Regions from separate parts of the Solibacillus kalamii genome, predicted to be linked through region 1. Evidence: predicted binding sites of a transcription regulator. Region 1 holds the regulator's gene; the other holds the start of a gene.
The links. Region 1 encodes Rex, which represses fermentation and respiration genes when NADH is low (regulators of the CRP and FNR family bind a similar motif). Its sites were predicted from a motif close to TTGTGAAATATTTCACAA; they were not measured.
Positions count from the first base shown of each region.

Region 2: the regulator Rex is predicted to act here: its motif matches at 892-909, upstream of yeiL (transcriptional regulator YeiL).

Region 1 is NZ_NHNT01000018.1:487-9,810, reverse strand. Features, by position in the region: gene CBM15_RS18340 (CPBP family intramembrane glutamic endopeptidase) at 1-474, shown strand, start outside; gene tatC (twin-arginine translocase subunit TatC) at 565-1,389, opposite strand; gene tatA (twin-arginine translocase TatA/TatE family subunit) at 1,407-1,634, opposite strand; gene CBM15_RS18325 (redox-sensing transcriptional repressor Rex) at 1,713-2,348, opposite strand; gene CBM15_RS18320 (ABC-F family ATP-binding cassette domain-containing protein) at 2,594-4,534, shown strand; gene tsaD (tRNA (adenosine(37)-N6)-threonylcarbamoyltransferase complex transferase subunit TsaD) at 5,111-6,124, opposite strand; gene rimI (ribosomal protein S18-alanine N-acetyltransferase) at 6,124-6,567, opposite strand; gene tsaB (tRNA (adenosine(37)-N6)-threonylcarbamoyltransferase complex dimerization subunit type 1 TsaB) at 6,567-7,271, opposite strand; gene tsaE (tRNA (adenosine(37)-N6)-threonylcarbamoyltransferase complex ATPase subunit type 1 TsaE) at 7,268-7,720, opposite strand; gene CBM15_RS18295 (hypothetical protein) at 7,984-8,322, opposite strand; gene CBM15_RS18290 (NADH-dependent flavin oxidoreductase) at 8,473-9,324, opposite strand, start outside.
Region 2 is NZ_NHNT01000002.1:260,490-269,813, forward strand. Features, by position in the region: gene CBM15_RS04900 (NupC/NupG family nucleoside CNT transporter) at 1-142, shown strand, start outside; gene yeiL (transcriptional regulator YeiL) at 197-865, opposite strand; gene CBM15_RS04910 (MFS transporter) at 970-2,118, shown strand; T-box leader at 2,173-2,380, shown strand; gene alaS (alanine--tRNA ligase) at 2,517-5,189, shown strand; gene CBM15_RS04920 (IreB family regulatory phosphoprotein) at 5,307-5,579, shown strand; gene ruvX (Holliday junction resolvase RuvX) at 5,576-5,992, shown strand; gene CBM15_RS04930 (DUF1292 domain-containing protein) at 6,100-6,390, shown strand; gene CBM15_RS04935 (DUF1292 domain-containing protein) at 6,464-6,976, shown strand; gene mltG (endolytic transglycosylase MltG) at 7,164-8,282, shown strand; gene CBM15_RS04945 (O-methyltransferase) at 8,499-9,131, shown strand; gene CBM15_RS04950 (peptidase U32 family protein) at 9,137-9,324, shown strand, end outside.

The DNA of each region.
Region 1 (9,324 bases):
GATGTATTTAAAGGGGAAAAGGCATCAATTGGTGCTTCTATTGGATGGGGTATCATCGGTTTCTTCCTTGTCTTTTTAGGGCAGACAATCGGCGCATACATTGAACTTGCTTTAGGAATTGATATGGGATCGGAAAATACCGAAGCCATTATGAGTGTCACAAAGGTGGCGCCGGTTATGATCATTGCGACTGTCTTATTAGGACCAATCTTGGAAGAGCTTGTATTCCGTCGTGTAATTTTCGGTTCAATTATACAAAACTATAATTTCTGGATTGCGAGCATTATTAGTGCAATTGTATTTGCTGCGATTCATATGGATTTTACGCATATTTTACTGTATACAATTTGCGGTATGATCTTCGCATTTTTATATCATAAAACAAAGCGCCTTCTCACACCGATTATCGCGCATATTTTATTAAATGGTTTCGTCACATTTATCCAAATGAATGCCGATAAGTTTCAAATATAACTTTTACCCGCTATTTTACATAGCGGGTTTTTTATATAACCTTCTTTAAAGGAAATAAAAAAAACGCTACCAAATTCGATAGCGTTACCATTAACTGTTATTCATCTGCTCCATTTGCCGACGCTGCATTTCGAGTAGCTCTTCTACCTGCAGCTCACGCCCTCGTTCCTCTTCTGCTAAAATCCGCTCTTTTTCAGCCACTTCATATTTTCGATAACCAAGACGTGCAATGACAATACTTACTTCATATAAAATAAATAGTGGTATTGCAATAATGATATTCGATACTAAATCAGGCGGCGCCAGCAATACCGAAATCACGATTAATACAAAATACGCATATTTTCGGAATTTCACCATGAGTTTCGGGTTAATAATTCCGAGACGTGAAAGAAACAGCGTTAAAACAGGCAATTGAAATAGCACCGCAAAAGGCACTATTAACTTAATTAAAAATGAGAAGAATTCATTAATACCGATTGTTTGCGTAATATTCAAATCATTGGATAATTCCGTCATAAAGCGCATAATAAATGGAAATAACACAAAATAAGCAAAGGCTATTCCCCCTATACACAGCGCAAAAGCATACGGAATATATTTCAATGTTGCCTTACGTTCAGCCTCATGCAAACCAGGTGTTATAAAAGCCCATAGCTGGTATAGCAGTATTGGCGATACAATAACGGCAGCTACAATAAATGTGACTTGTAAATACACGGTTAAAGGATCTGCCGGACTAAATGCATTCATCGAAAAACTGGCAGCTAAATCGCTGCGTTGAATGTATCGAATAAGCGGTTTCGCCGTATAGAATCCGACGAAAAGAGCCATCACGAAGAAAATCGCCACAAAAAATAAGCGTTTTCTAAGCTCTTCCATATGTTCAACTACGGTTAATTCTCTTGAATTCATAGCAATACATCCTTATTTTACTTAACTTCGTTTTTTTCGTTCTCTTTATGTTCAATCACTTTTTTCTTTGTATCGAAATCGTCGTCGTCGTCCGTCAAGCCTTTCGTAGCGCTACGGAATTCACGTAAAGTTGTCCCCATTGCACGACCTAATGATGGCAATTTTTTGGGACCGAATATTAGCAAAGCAATCAGTCCAATGATTATTAGGCTCACAGGTGTAATCGCATTTAAATGTACAATCACTATAGCCACCTCCTCTATTATTATGTATATTTTACATTAATTAACTAGAATTTGCTATTTATAGTAATGAACATTTTGTTACTTACCTGAGTTTCGTACTAAATACGTAAGTGCCTGTAATTCTACCGATAGATCGATGTTCATCACTTTAATCGTGTCAGGAACAGATAATCGTACTGGTGTGAAATTTAATATACCTTTTGCATTTATTTTAACGAGTCGGTCTGTCATCATTTGTGCTGAGCGGGAAGATACCGTCAATATTGCTAACTCCGCGCCAAATTCCTCATACATTTCCTCCAAACGATCTGGATGGAATACTGGAATATCACTTATCGTCGTTCCTTCCATCGGTGCTTTCGAATCAAATGCAACAACGATACGCGTGTTGTGATTTTTTTGGAAGTTATACTTTAATAAGCCATTCCCCAGATTCCCGACTCCTATTAATGCAACATTCATTACCTCGTCCTGGTCTAAAGTTTGTCGGAAAAACTCCAGTAAGTACTGGACATCATATCCATACCCCTTTTTACCGAGTGCCCCAAAGTAAGAAAAGTCACGTCGAATCGTAGCAGAATCTATTTTCATCGCATCACTTAATTCCTGTGAAGAAATACGCTTTTTACCTTCAGTTGCGAAGTTTTTCAAAAATCGATAATAAAGAGGAAGTCTTTTTGTTGTTGCTTGTGGAATTTTTACTTCTTGTTTCACACATTCTCCTCCTATGTACATTTGGAAATCTTTTTCAAATAATGCCTCTGTATAACGTGTCAAGATGACCTACACGATTTGATCAAGTAGTTGTCGCCAAGCGATATGACACGCTTAACATAAACCCCACTCTTTGTGCAGAAGCAAGTTAATCTTACTAAACAAGGAGCGACAAGTAAAGTATCCATCGTTGCGTACAATGTTCCCATCCATTAAACTAAATAGGAGAAACTGAGGTGTAAACAATGATTGTCTTACAAGTAAATCAATTATATAAATCCTTTATTACAGATGAAATATTAAGCGGTGTAAAATTAGAAGTGCAGCACCGTGATCGTGTGGCATTAGTAGGGCGAAACGGTGCCGGCAAGTCCACATTATTAAAAATAATTGCCGGACAAATGAGCTACGACTCTGGTGAAATTATTATTCCAAAAGATATTCAAGTCGGCTATTTGGAGCAGCATGCAGGCATCGACTCTGAACTTTCAATTTGGGACGAAATGATGACAATTTTCGCAAACTTGCAAAACCAGGAACAAACGCTGCGTCAACTTGAACAGCAAATGGCCGATCCTGCCATTTATGAAGATAGCGAACAATATGCACGTATCATGGCAGAGTATGACCAGTTGCAGCATGATTTCAAAGATGCAGGCGGTTATCAGTATGAAGCCGATACCCGTTCTGTTTTGCATGGTATGCAATTTTTCCCTGAAGATTATCAAAAGCCGATTCGTTCTCTATCCGGGGGACAACGGACACGACTGGCCCTCGCAAAGCTTCTTTTGTCAAAGCCCGACCTCCTTATTTTAGATGAACCGACCAACCATCTTGATATTGAAACACTGTCATGGCTGGAAGGCTATTTAAAAGGTTATGATGGAGCTATTTTAATCGTCTCGCATGACCGTTATTTCCTAGATCAGGTCGTGTCGATCGTTTATGAAGTATCCAGAACAAAAGTGTCGAAATATGCAGGGAACTACAGTGCTTATCTAGATGAAAAGGCAAAGAACTATGAACGTGATTTAAAAATGTATGAACGTCAAATGGATGAAAAAGCCAAGCTCGAAACTTTTATTCAAAAAAACCTTGCCCGGGCTTCAACTACAAAGATGGCACAGTCACGTCGCAAAGTTTTGGAAAAGACTAGTTGGATGGAATCTCCTGATGGCGATGAAAAAAGTGCCAACTTCGGCTTTACTATTGAGCGCCAAAGCGGAAATGATGTACTGTCGGTGGATAATTTAACAATTGGGTTCACGAAAAAGGCGATTTCCGAAAATATTGGAATGCGTGTCTTTAGAGAAGACCGTATTGCACTTGTCGGTCCAAACGGTGTTGGGAAATCTACTTTATTGAAAACAATCGTTCAAGATATCGAGGCACTTGCCGGAGATATCCGTTACGGTACGAATGTGCAAATTGGCTACTATGACCAGGAACAGGCGAAACTTCATTCAAATAAATCTGTTCTTAATGAACTTTGGGATGAATGGCCGTTATTAAATGAAAAGGATATCCGCAACATCTTAGGCCGCTTCCTTTTTAGCGGGGATGATGTGTCAAAATCAGTGAACTCCCTATCTGGTGGAGAAAAAGCGCGTCTTGCACTTGCAAAATTAATGATGCAAAAATCAAATTTCCTAGTACTTGATGAGCCGACGAACCATTTAGACTTGGATAGTAAAGAAATATTGGAAAATGCTTTAATTGATTATCCTGGAACGTTGCTATTCGTTTCACATGACCGTTATTTCATTAATCGTATTGCCACTAAAGTTGTTGAACTATCAAGTACGGGTTCGTTCGAATATTTAGGTGACTATGATTATTATGTTGAAAAGAAAGAGGAACTTGAAGAATTAGCTGCAATGAAAGCCGCAGCCATTGAAAAAAATACGACTGAATCGACCGCTCAAACAAAGTCTACATCGATGATTGATAAGGACGCGAAAAAAAGAGAACGTCAAATTCGGCGTGCTATTGAGGATATTGAAAAGCAGATGGGGGCTTTAGATGAAAAAATCGCCGTCTTTGAGGAACAACTTTGTGATCCTGCCATTTTTTCAGATCATGAAAAGACATTATCGATTCAATCTGAGCTGAATGATTTGAAAGAACAGCATGAAACATTTGAAATGGAATGGCTTGAACTAAACGAAGAGCTCGAACAGCTATAATTTTGGAGTGTCCATCAACATATGGGCACTCTTTTTTTAGAGGCAGACGAAAAGCTTGTTTCTCCAAAAATTTATGTTTATTTATTGCTATTGTATAATATTAACCCTTTCTATCATCCAATCTACATAATAATCATATATATAGGTCAATACGCCAAATTTCAACAAATTTCTCCACAATTTTATTCACAATATAAATCTAGTAATATCAACATATCAACATAGTTTTCCACATTATCCACATTTAAAATCAAAGTTATGCACATTGCTGTGTGAAAAAGACACTACTATATATAGATAAGTCACATGTTACCCACAAGTTATTCACACTTTGTGTATAAGTACGCATGTTCGCAAGTTTTTTTGTGGGTATTTAACTTTATCTGTGGATAATTTTCAGAAAAGTTGAACAGTCAATAAAAACTTGTTATAAATGAGATTTATCCATCATAAATTACTAGATTCGACTTTTTTATATTATTGAAAGAAAACAAATTAAATGATCGTTATTTTTTCTATAAAAAAAAGCATGGTGAAAGGATGTACTGCTACATCCTTTCACCATGCTTCTATACCCTATTTCCAGCTCATGAGCTCCATGCCAGGTCGCCCATTCATTGCTAAATTCCCACGAATCCCTGCTTCATACATTTCATACGCAGCTGCACCAATCATTGCAGCATTATCTGTACATAATTTTAAAGGTGGCACATAAAATGGAATACCTTCTTCTTTAAACGCTTGTTCCAATGCTGTCCGTAATCCTTTATTCGCTGATACACCGCCAGCTGCAATTACTTGTTTTACCTGAAACTCACGTGCTGCTCGTACTGTTTTACCCGTCAATACTTCCACTACACTGTCTTGGAAGCCTTTTGCAACATGCTCGGCAATAATTTCTTCACCGCGCTGATCCATATTATGTTTATAGTTAATCACTGCAGATTTTAAGCCACTGAAGCTAAAGTCGTATGAATCCTCCTCCAACCATACACGAGGGAAAGGTACGGCTTCTGTTGCTTCATGGGCAAGACGATCAATATGAGGACCACCTGGATATGGCATATTCAAGACACGGGCTACTTTGTCATATGCTTCACCTGCCGCATCATCACGTGTTTCACCAATAACTTCAAAAGAACCATGTTCACGCATTAGGACAAGCTCTGTATGTCCACCTGATACAACGAGTGCCAACAGCGGAAATTCCATTGGCTGTACTAGATTGTTCGCATAAATATGCCCGGCAATATGATGTGTCCCGATCAATGGCAATCCGTGTACAAAAGCGAAAGCCTTAGCCGCATTAATACCGATTAACAATGCACCGACTAACCCCGGCCCTTCTGTTACGGCAACAGCGGTTAAATCTTTCGGTTCCATATTTGCCTGTTTTAATGCTTCTTCTAAAACAATCGTCATTTGTTCAACATGATGACGTGATGCAATTTCCGGGACAACCCCGCCAAAACGCTTATGACTCTCAATTTGCGATGATACTACATTCGAAATAATCTCCGTGCCATTTTTAATGATGGCCGCTGCTGTTTCATCACAACTTGTTTCAATTGCTAATATATAGTTATCCATTATAAATTCACCCACATTACTAACGCATCTTCCTGGTTATCCGTATAGTAGCCTTTACGAAGACCTCCGTCTAGGAAACCAAGTTTGCGATATAAATTTTGTGCAACAGTATTCGTTACACGTACTTCTAAACTCATGACATCCATATTTGCTTCTTTCGCTACTCGCATCGCTTCACGCATAAGTGTTTCACCAATGCCTTGACCACGTACAGACTTTACAACCGCTACGTTTGTAATCTGTGCTGCATCAATAACAAGCCAAACTCCACAGAAGCCGATAATTTCACCTGTTTCGTCTTCAGCGACTAAATAATGTGCATACTGGTTTTCCGTCATTTCGTAATAAAACGAATCCAATGTCCATGGTGTAGGAAATGATGCGAGCTCAATTTTATGAACGGCCTGAACATCATCTATTGTCATTCTGCGATACCGTACCATTAAAGTTGCTCCTTTTTCTGTTCCTTTATCCAATTCGCTTCTGCTTCTGCAATACGGCGATATTGGGGAACAAAAGCATGAACAGCCTCAATTGTCGGTAATGGCATTTGCTGTGCTAAACCAATTAATTCGGACGCACGCGGTAAATCCATCGTAAATGGAGCACGGATAGCGAAATCACCTAATACTTGCTGAATTTTTCCCATGTACAAATCGACATCTATTCCGACAAAGAATATTGGCTGTTGTAATTGCTGAAGCTTCTGTAATAATCCGTCTATATGATCATGGTGATCTTCAATAATCGGTTCCATAGTATCTGCTTTATATATACCGGCATATACATTTTGACGACGGGCATCGATTAATGAACAGATTGCATAATTAGCAGTACGGGCATTCGCAGCCAATGCTTTCAAGCTTGATACGCCTACCAATGGCTTTTGCAGTGACCATGCCAAAGTTTTGGCAAGAGTGACACCAATACGCACTCCTGTATAAGAGCCGGGACCTTCAGAAACGGCAATTGCATCAATCTGTACCGGGGTAATGCCTGCCTTGTTTATTACTTCTTCAATTGCCGGCATGGCACCAACCGAATGTGTTAATTTTATATTTTGCACGACTTCTGCAATTACTTTATTATCTTGTACTATGGCGACAGAAAGCGGTGCATTTGCTGTCTCTATTCCTAACCAAATCATTTTAATAACTCCTCACAAAGACGATCATATTTTTCGCCTATCGGTTTCAATACAAATTTACGTTTCGTTTCGTCGATGCGTATAATTTCAATTGCTAAACGCTCTTCAGGCAAATCTTCCTGAATAAGATGTGCCCATTCCACAACTGTTACAGCATCCCCATAAAAAATTTCTGCCCAGCCTAAATCTTCATCGCTATCTTCCAGACGATATACATCCAGGTGATTAAGTGGTATACGTCCTACATATTGCTTCATAATTGTAAATGTCGGGCTATTGACCGTTCGTTTTACTCCAAGCCCTTTTGCAAAGCTCTGTGTAAATGTCGTTTTGCCCGCCCCTAAATCACCTTCAAGTGTAATCGTATACTGTGGCTCGACTAATTCTGCCAGTCTCATCGCAAGTGCTTGCGTTTCTTCCAGCGTATTTATATCTTTTTCAAATATCATTTGATTGCTTCCTTCCACAAAAAAATCCATTATCTCTAGTTTACTTGAACTGAGGCAATTGTTCAAAATGTATCACTTTTATATTGACCTTACTCAATAACGTTAATATAAAGTAGCTATGAAAAAAAGAAAAACACTCATTTTTTTCTGAGAAAAAGTGAATGTTCCTGAACTTTCTTTTATTTAATTTTCATTATCTGGAACAATAAGGATAGTGAAGAAGTATTATGAGAACATACGTGTAACCTTATTTTCTGCAATCACTAACGCTTTGATTTTCCTTTGCGTTCCACTATTTCTTTTTTTACCAATACATCATCCTCAAATTTTAGGCGATATCCTTTCGTCAGAAGAATTTCATCATTCCATTCATAAGTACCGTTATTAATTTGCTGACCGGCACCCCCAGAAATACGCACTACGTCTAAATAAGACATCCCTTCTTTTACTTCTTTATACTCTTCTTCATTCATGTATTTTTGCCATACGTATGTATTGCTTTCTTCTATCTCTAAAACTTCATCATGACAAGCTGTTATTAGCATTGTCAGCAACATAACGAGACAAATAGATAGGAAGACATAAAAACCCTTTTTATTCATTCGTATCCCCCTCAATTATCCTTATAAAACCATTCCCGAAATTAAGTGGTTCAAACATTACTAAAATGAAAAGGAGAATACGAACGTATTCGCATCCTCCTTATTTAAATAAACTTAAACTCTTATATTCATGAACTAGCCTTTATTAACTTATATACCGGGAATCCAACCTGGTCTTGACAGTATTTTCTCCATTAAAGGACCTGGAATTACAGTATCGATTTCCTTATCATAAGCTGTTACTACACTTTCCTCATTCTGTACCTTTTCCACCCAATGAGGTTCAATTAATAAGGCACGACCAAGTGCTACTAAATCTGCTCCTAACTGTAATGCCTGATCTGCTTCTTCACGAGTATAAATTGAACCTACACCAATTAATGGTTTACGGCCATTTAACAAGCTGTGAATTACAGAAATACGATTTTGTTGGCCGTTTTTATAACGATGTGTTTCAGATTTAAAATCTCCAAGTGAAATATGCAAATATGTTAGCGCTGTTTTCGCTAATTCATCTACTAATCTTACTGTATCATCCATCGTAATACCATCTTCTTCAGGCTCTTCCGGGCTGAAACGGTAACCGACAATAAATTTTTCATCAGCATATTTGTTTTTCACTTTAATTACTTCTTCTACAACTTCCAATGGGAAACGCAATCTATTTTCAAATGTTCCCCCGTATTCATCTGCTCTTTTATTTGTAAAGGCAGAGAAATACTGTTGAATTAAATACGTATTTGCACCATGGATTTCAACGCCGTCAAAACCTGCTTCAACAGCTCTTCTTGTTGCTTCAGCATATGCTTTAACCATTTCTTTTGTTTCTTCAAGAGTTAATGCACGTGCTTCTTTTTTCTCAATTGTAACAGCTGTACTTGCACTAACAACATCTCCATTTGGTACTAAATGTTGTAGTGATTGTCGGCCTCCATGATGAATTTGTAAAACCGCTTTAGCACCCCCTTGTTGAATAGCCTGTGCAATTCTTCGCAAGCTTGG
Region 2 (9,324 bases), on a different contig from region 1:
TTCAATGGGTATTTTAATCGGTGGTTTAGGTGGTATGGCGCCGGATAAACGTCCAATGATTGCACAGCTTGCGATTAAAGCAGTTGCTGCAGGAACATTGGCATCATTATTATCAGCTGCAATTGCCGGTATGTTTATTTAATATCATTCAGTATTCAAGAGACTGTGCTAAAAATATATTTAGCGCAGTCTTTTTTTAATACGAAATTTCTGCTGCGAGTTTTTCCAGTTCAGACCGATTTGTCAGAATATAACCCCGATTTTGCTTCGTGATATAGCCCGCCTCGCTGAATTGTGCAAGAACAAAAAGCAGGTGGCGATATGATACACCTAAGTAATCACAGACTTCAGTATGTTTTTCTTTATAGAATTGTTGATCCGATGATAGTAAAATGAATGAAGCTAACCGGTTTTCCAGAGGATAGGCCTGATTTTGCGTATATTTTGTTGTTGCTGTTGTTGCTTTATGACTTAAAAATAGACAGAGCATTTTTAGGAAAACAGGATCTGCCAATAATTTTTCCTTCACTTCCTGAATCGCAATCGCAAAACATACCGACTTTGACAAAGTTTGAATGCCTTTTGAATAGCGTTCAGCGTTTAGCAGCTCCATTTCCCCCATAAACGTGGGGGCGGTAATAAAATCGATGAGCGAAATTTTCCCGTTTTTATGGGTAATATATAATTTAGCTTTCCCTTCAACCATGTAATATAAATAGTCGGGGAAAGAATGCTCATGGAAAATAAATTCCCCTTTGTCGAATTCGTACACATTGATATATGGCACAATGTCAAACGAAAAAAATTGGGAAATCGGGTATTGTTCGATATAGGGGAGACTTTCATCTATTGGTAACTTTCTCAAATTATAGAGCAACTCCTTCCAATAAAATATGAGATTTCTCACATTATTGTAGTATTTCTCATGTTAATATTCAACTTAATAAATTTGAAAAAAGGATGAAGATTATGAATAATCAGCGTTGGCTCGCGAAAAATTTCTTTATGTTCTTTATTACGTGGGGGATTTTCCTGCCATATTGGACGGGTTGGCTTATTAATGATAAAGAGCTTACGGTTTCGGAAGCGAGCATAATAATGGGTTTTGGGCTGGTTGCAAGGGCCCTTTCAACGATGTTTATTTTTCCGTTTGTTTCAAAAGTGATGAGCAACAAAAATGTGCTGATCTTTTTTACTGCAAGTTCATTAGTTGTGACACTGCTATACATACCGATTAATTCATTTGGCGGCCTGTTTTTAATGACATTGCTGTTCAGCGCCTTTTACCCGGCATTACTACCGGCTGTTGAGAGCAGTGCTTCCACATTAATGCAACATGGATCCATCCATTATGGAAAAGCACGTTCATTTGGATCTTTCGGGTTTGTTGTCGCTGTATTGATCATTAGTATGATTAGCGGGATGTACGGGGAGCAAATGATTTTATGGATGATGATTGTAGGATTGGCCGCATTACTCATCATTCAATTTATGCCTGCACCTCAAGTATTGAGTTTAGTGCCGGTAAAAGAGGAAGGTAAAACGCTCTCAATGAAAGGGCTATTTGAAGTAAAAAGCTTCATCATCGTATTGTTTGTTGTTATTTTGCTTCAGGGGGCACACGCATCGTATTATAACTACGGCTATATTTATTTACAGGAGCTGAATGTCAATCCGTTTTATATCGGAATGATTTTAAATGTCGCAGTAATATTTGAAATCCTTTATTTTTATAAGGCAGATACATTTTTGACAAAATGGAAGCCTTCTTCGTTAATGCTCGTTGCTGCAATTGGCTCGAGTGTTCGTTGGATACTAGTTTACGCATTTCCGAATATGCCGATGTTTATCTTATCTCAGGCACTACACGCTCTGTCATTTGCGATGGCGCATTATGCCTTTATCCGCTATATTTCCAAAGCTTTACCTCAAGAGCAGATCCCAAATGCACAGGGGATTTATTCTGCACTTGCAATGAGTTTAAGTGCAGCGATTCTTACACTTTTAGGTGGTGCACTTTATGAAATCGAGCCAGGTTTGGCATTCTTGGGAATGATCATTTGTACCGTGCCGGCCATCCTATTAATTTTACTGACGAAAAAACGTTTTAATTATTAAGGAATGCCAATTGACAGCACGATGTCTATTTTTTATAATGAAGAGCATAATAAAATGAAAACGATGATGGAACAAGTACGTATGGACTTCGTGAACAGAAAGAGATTTCCCGGCTGAAAAAATCTCCCCGAACAAATACTGAAAGCTACTCCAGAGTGCAGCTAACCACTGCCGTTTGCTTACGTTACAAGCACTTGAGATATAATGCACAGCGCATTATAAATTAGGGTGGTACCACGAGATAATAGTCTTCGTCCCTTTACCGGGATGGAGGCTTTTTTTGTTTTCATTTTGCGGAACATAGAAATTTCCGGTAAATGAAGCGCTTATATGCGTGAAGGTGTAATTAATCTGTACCACAATTCATCGACTTCAATAAATTTTAGGAGGAAAAAATCATGACAACAAAAACTATGACAGGTTCTGAAATTCGTCGTCTTTATTTGAATTTCTTTAAAGAAAAAGGGCATCATATTGAACCATCAGCACCATTAGTGCCAATTAATGACCCATCGCTTTTATGGATCAACTCAGGTGTGGCAACATTAAAGCCGTATTTTGACGGACGTATCATTCCAGATAACCCGCGCATTACAAACGCACAAAAATCGATTCGTACGAACGACATCGAAAACGTAGGGAAAACAGCGCGCCACCACACATTCTTTGAAATGTTAGGGAACTTCTCTATTGGGGATTACTTTAAAAAAGAATCAATTCATTACGCTTGGGAGTTTTTAACGGATCCAAAATGGATGGGCTTCGATCCTGAAAAGTTATCGGTAACAATCCACCCGGAAGATCAGGAAGCTTATGACGTATGGCACAATGAAATCGGGATTCCGAAAGAGCGCTTAATCCGATTGGAAGGCAACTTCTGGGATATCGGGGAAGGTCCATCAGGTCCAAACTCTGAAATCTTCTATGACCGCGGTGAAGAGTACGGCGTTGGTGCACCGGAAGAAGAAATGTACACAGGCGGGGAAAACGAGCGCTATCTTGAAATTTGGAACCTTGTATTTTCTCAATTCAACCATAATCCGGACGGCACTTATACGCCACTTCCAAAGCAAAACATCGATACAGGTATGGGTCTTGAGCGTATCGTTTCTGTTGTACAAAATGTACCAACAAACTTTGATACAGATCTTTTCATGCCAATCATTGAAAAAACAGAAACGTTCGCAAACCGTACTTACAAACGTCCGCATGAAGTGGATTTAAAAGAAATTTTCGGATCGACCGAAGATGTGAATACACCATTTAAAGTAATTGCCGACCATATCCGTACAGTAGCATTTGCTATTGGGGATGGTGCATTGCCATCAAATGAAGGCCGCGGCTATGTATTGCGTCGTCTATTACGTCGTGCTGTTCGATATGCGAAAAAAATCGGCATCGAAAAACCGTTTATGTTTGAATTAGTGCCGACTGTCGGAGAGATTATGCATGATTTTTATCCGCAAGTAAAAGAAAAGGAAGCATTTATTCAACGTGTGATTAAAAATGAAGAAGTGCGTTTCCATGAAACACTTGATGGCGGATTAGCAATTTTCAACGAAGTTGCAGAAAGCCAAAAAGCTAAAGGTGAAACAGTTATCCCGGGTGCTGATGCATTCCGTCTGTATGATACATTCGGTTTCCCGATTGAATTAACGGAAGAGTACGCAGAAGAAGTTGGCATGACAGTTGACCATGAAGGTTTTGAAGCTTCTATGGAACAACAGCGTGAACGTGCGCGTAATGCACGTGCTGATGTTGATTCAATGCAAGTGCAAAACGAAGTGCTGTCAAATTTAACACAGCAATCTACATTTATTTATGATGCTTTTGAAGCTTCTGCAAAAGTTGCTGCAATTGTTGTTAACGGTCAAGAAACTTCAACAGCTTCCGAAGGTGAAGAAGCGTTGGTTATTCTATCTGAAACACCGTTCTATGCTGAAATGGGTGGACAAATTGCAGATACAGGTATCATTGAAGCAGACGGATTCACGGCCATCGTAAAAGATGTTCAAAAAGCACCAAACGGCCAGCCATTGCACACAGTTGTAGTGGAATCGGGTGAAATGAATGTCGGCGATATCGCTACTGCAAAAGTTGAAGAAGCAAAACGTAAATTAATCCTTAAAAACCATACTGCAACACACTTAATGCACCGTGCATTAAAAGATGTATTAGGTGACCATGTAGCACAAGCAGGTTCTTATGTAGGACCAGATCGTTTGCGCTTTGACTTCTCTCACTTTGGTGCTGCAACAAAAGAAGAGCTTGCACAAGTTGAACGTGCAGTGAACGAAAAAATTTGGGAAGATATCGAAGTCGTGATTCAGGAAATGGATATTGATTCTGCAAAAGCAATGGGTGCAATGGCACTGTTCGGTGAGAAGTATGGGGATGTTGTCCGTGTAGTAGCTGTTTCGGATTATTCGATCGAACTTTGCGGTGGACTGCATGTAAGCCGTTCATCTGAAATCGGCATTTTCAAAATCGTATCCGAAAGCGGAATCGGTGCAGGTACACGCCGAATCGAGGCTGTTACAGGAAAAGCGGCATATGAAGCGATTAAAGAAGAAGAAGCAATTTTAAATGAAGCAGCAGGCCTTTTAAAATCGAATGCAAAAGACGTGGCAACTCGTGTTGCAACACTTCAAGCAGATTACAAAGAACTGCAACGCGAAAATGATTCATTGTCACAAAAAATCGCAAATGCACAAGCTGGCGCAGTATTGGATGCTGCACAAAAAATTGGTGATGTAACAGTACTTGCAACTCGTGTAGAAGCAAAAGACAATAATCAATTACGCCAGATGATGGATGATTTAAAAGAAAAAATGGAATCAGCTGTAATTGTTCTTGGCGCAGTCGATGGCGATAAAGTCATGTTATGTGCGGGTGTAACGAAGGAAATCGTTGGTGGAAACTATCACGCTGGTAACATTGTGAAGCAGGTTGCTGAAGCTTGCGGCGGTAAAGGTGGCGGTCGTCCGGATATGGCGATGGCCGGTGCGAAAGATGCTTCTAAATTGGAAGATGCGTTGAATGCTGTTTACGAACATGTAAAATCTTTCTAAACATCTAAATTTTACTACTGGCATATTTGAAGTGCTTGCAGGAATAAGTTATAATGATATAAATGGAGATGGGAGATAGTGCTCCATCTCCCTATTGCTGAAAGCGAGGTGCTGGTCTTGAGTTCTTTCGATAAAACAATGAAATTCAGTTTTCCAGAAGAATCCATGGAACAAGAAGTAAAGCAAGTGATGCTGAAGGTGTATACGGCTTTAGAGGAAAAAGGGTATAATCCAACAAATCAAATTGTGGGGTATTTATTATCTGGCGACCCGGCATACATCCCTCGCCACCAGGACGCACGTAATTTAATCCGCAAGCTTGAACGTGACGAGATTTTAGAGGAACTCGTTAGATTTTATATTAGAAAGAATACTGAGGCGGATAAATGAGAATTATGGGTTTAGACGTCGGCTCGAAAACAGTCGGCGTTGCAATTAGCGATGCGCTAGGGTGGACAGCGCAAGGAATCGAAACGATAAAAATCGATGAAGCGGCAGGCGAATTTGGTATTGAACGTATTAATGAGCTTGTAAAGGAACACAATGTAACAGAATTTGTTGTTGGCTACCCAAAAAACATGAATAATACAATCGGTCCCCGCGGGGAAGCTTCCGAAAGCTATAAAAAGTTGCTGGAAGATACATTTGGTTTTCCTGTTAAACTTTGGGACGAGCGTATGACAACAATGGCTGCTGAGCGTATGCTGATCGAAGCAGATGTAAGCCGTAAAAAGCGAAAGCTAGTTATTGATAAAATGGCTGCTGTCATGATTTTACAAGGTTATTTAGATAGTAAAAACTAAAGTTGCTTTATATGAGGCTTTTTTGTACTTATCCGAAAAGGCTTTATGTATAATGAATTGAGCAGCAACAGGCACCAATGCCTAAATATTATGAAGAGGTGACGATCATGTCAGAACAACAAAACCACATTACAGTAGTCGATGAAAACGGCAACGAACAACTTTGCGAAATTTTACACACTTTCGATTCAGAAGAGTTCGGTAAATCATACGTATTATACTCTCTAGTAGGTGCAGAAGAAGATGAAGACGGCGCAGTTGAAATCTTTGCCTCTGCATTTGTTCCTGCTGAAAACGGTGAAGATGGCGAATTAACGCCGATTGAAACAGAAGCAGAATGGGATTTAATCGAAGAAGTATTAAACCAAATCGAAGACGAATTAGGCGAAGAAGAATAATTCATTTGACACGATAAAAACAGAGTGGGTGTTGAGCCTGCTCTGTTTTATTCATTCATTGGGAGGAAATAGTATGGAAGAAAATATTTTTATATTGCAAAAAGAAGACGGCGGGGAGCAACAATGCCGCGTTGTTTTTACATTTGATTCAGAAGAGCATTCTTATGTGTTATTCTCATTAATCGGTGATGAAGAAGCCGGTATTTCTGCACTTCGCTATGTACTTGACGAAAATGGCGAAATGAGCGGCTTTTCGGATATTGAAACAGATGACGAATGGGCGATGGTTGAAGAGGTTATGAATACGGTGCTAGCGGAGTTTGGCGCAGATCAGACAAATTACTTCACGATCACGAATGAAGATGACGAAGAAGTTATGTGCCAAATTTTGCACCGCTTCGAAAGCAACGGCAAAAATTACTTATTCTATGCCATAATGGAAGACGATGAGCCTGCTCTTGAAGAAGTATTCGCTTCTGCCTATATCGCTGGCGACAACGGTGAAGTAGCGGACTTGCTGCCTATCGAAACAGACGAAGAGTGGGAAATGGTAGAGCAAGTATTAAATTCATTAGCACAAAACTAATTTCAAGTACCTTACTGACGATGTATACAGCAGTAAGGTTTTTTTATTGTTCAAAATTAGACAAAAACGAACATTTTCTATTATAAAACGTCGCAAATAGTGAGAATTTACATACCTTTCGTCGCTCGATATTGTGTCGAAAGAGATTTTTATGTATCATTATGAAAGAGAAAAAGGGGGGGCTCCCGTGCTGGACGAAAATAAAAAGCAAGAAATGTTCAATAAAATGAAAGAGCGTAAAGGAGAAGTTAAAACGGTGCGTAAAATTGTGGGAATCATCGCGCTTGTCGCTCTTCTGATTATCGCCATCGTCGGTTTCGCAGGATATAGCTATGTGACATCGGCATTGAAACCAACGGATCCGGAATCGAACGAAAAAGTTGAAGTCGAAATTCCGATGGGATCGGGTATTACATTAATATCAACTATTTTAGAAGATGAGGGCATTGTAAAGAATGCGCAGATTTTTAAATATTACACTAAATTTAAAAATGAATCGGAATTCCAAGCAGGCAGTTATGCTTTGACGAAATCCATGACACTCGACGAAATTATTGAAAGCTTAAAGACAGGTCGTGTGTATCGCGAGCCTGTATTTACAATGACAGTGCCAGAAGGGTTAACGCTAGAGCAAGTAGCTGATGTTGTACAGAAAAATACTTCTCACAAAGCAGAGGACTTCATGAAAAAAGTGACGGATGCCGCTTATGTGGAGCAATTGATCACTGAGTATCCTGATTTATTGTCAGAGGCCATTTTAAAGGAAAATATTCGTCATCCATTAGAAGGTTATTTATATCCGGCAACATATCCATTCTTTGAGGAAAATCCATCAATTGAGGAAATTATCGATACAATGCTTACTGCAATGAATACGATTGTTTCCGAATATACACCGGTATTGGAAGAACGTGAAACATCTGTTCATGAACTATTGACATTTGCATCACTGCTTGAAGAAGAGGCAACTGCCCAAACGGACCGTGAAACAATTGCAAGTGTATTCTATAACCGTATAGAAATTGATATGCCTTTACAGACAGACCCAACCGTACTGTATGCATTAGGCTCTCATAAAGACCGCGTGTTGTATGAAGATTTGGAAGTGGACAACCCGTATAATACGTATCAAAATGTTGGATTACCGCCGGGACCAATAGCAGGAGCCGGTAAAACATCGATTGAAGCGGCACTGAACCCTTCACAAACGGATTATTTATACTTCCTGGCAGATAAAGAAGGCGTAAATCATTTTGCTAAAACGTATGATGAACATTTAACGAACATCGAAAAATACTTACGCTAAGAAAGTTTAATGGATGAAAAGGAATCGAATGGCTTGAAATTTCCGTTTTACAATGGAATTCAGTAAATTGTTCGCATTCCTTTTCTTTTCATGCTATTATAAATTGTGATTTTTTGTCCTTATATAACAATTTTGTAGGCGCAAACATCTTCGTTTCGTCTTTTTTCTTGTGAATGAAAGATGAGCGCAAACAACCAGGTAAAGGGAGAATGACGAATGGAATTATCAGACGCTTATATTGCTTCCTTCATTCCTGAACGTGATGAATTACTTATGGAAATGGAACGCTTCGCAGAACAGAATCATGTCCCGATTATGCAGCTTGCCGGGATTGAGTCACTAAATCAAATTTTACGCATTCAAAATCCGAAATCGATTTTGGAAATTGGTACGGCAATTGGTTATTCTGCTATACGAATGGCGCAAGCGCTGCCAAATTGTCATATTGTGACGATAGAACGCGATGTATCGCGGGTTCAGTATGCCAAGGAATTCATTGCAAGGTCAGAGGTGGCAAACCGCATACAAGTAATTGAGGGCGATGCGTTAGAGGTAGACATGGAAACACTTCCTACTACTTTTGATGCTGTTTTTATTGATGCGGCAAAAGGGCAATACATGAAGTTTTTCGAAAAATATGCATCACTTGTTCCATCGGGTGGCGTTTTATACATCGATAATATGTATATGCACGGACTATCGGATTTAGATATAAAAGAAGTACCTAGAAGAAAAAGAACGATGATTCGCAACTTAAAAACATTTTCAGACTGGATTATGGCACATCCGGATTATTCGAGTGCCTTTTTCCCTGTCGGTGATGGTTTGTTAATTTGTTTGAAGAGGTGATTAGTGTGAAAAAACCAGAATTATTAGTAACACCACAATCCATTGAGCATATTACAGCACTAATTGAGGCAGGTGCAGATGCTTTTGTGATCGGTGAACAAAAATTTGGCTTACGTTTGGCTGGAGACTTTACGGTAACACAGGTGGAAGAAGCAACAAAGCTGATTCACGCTGCAGGTAAGAAGGTTTATGT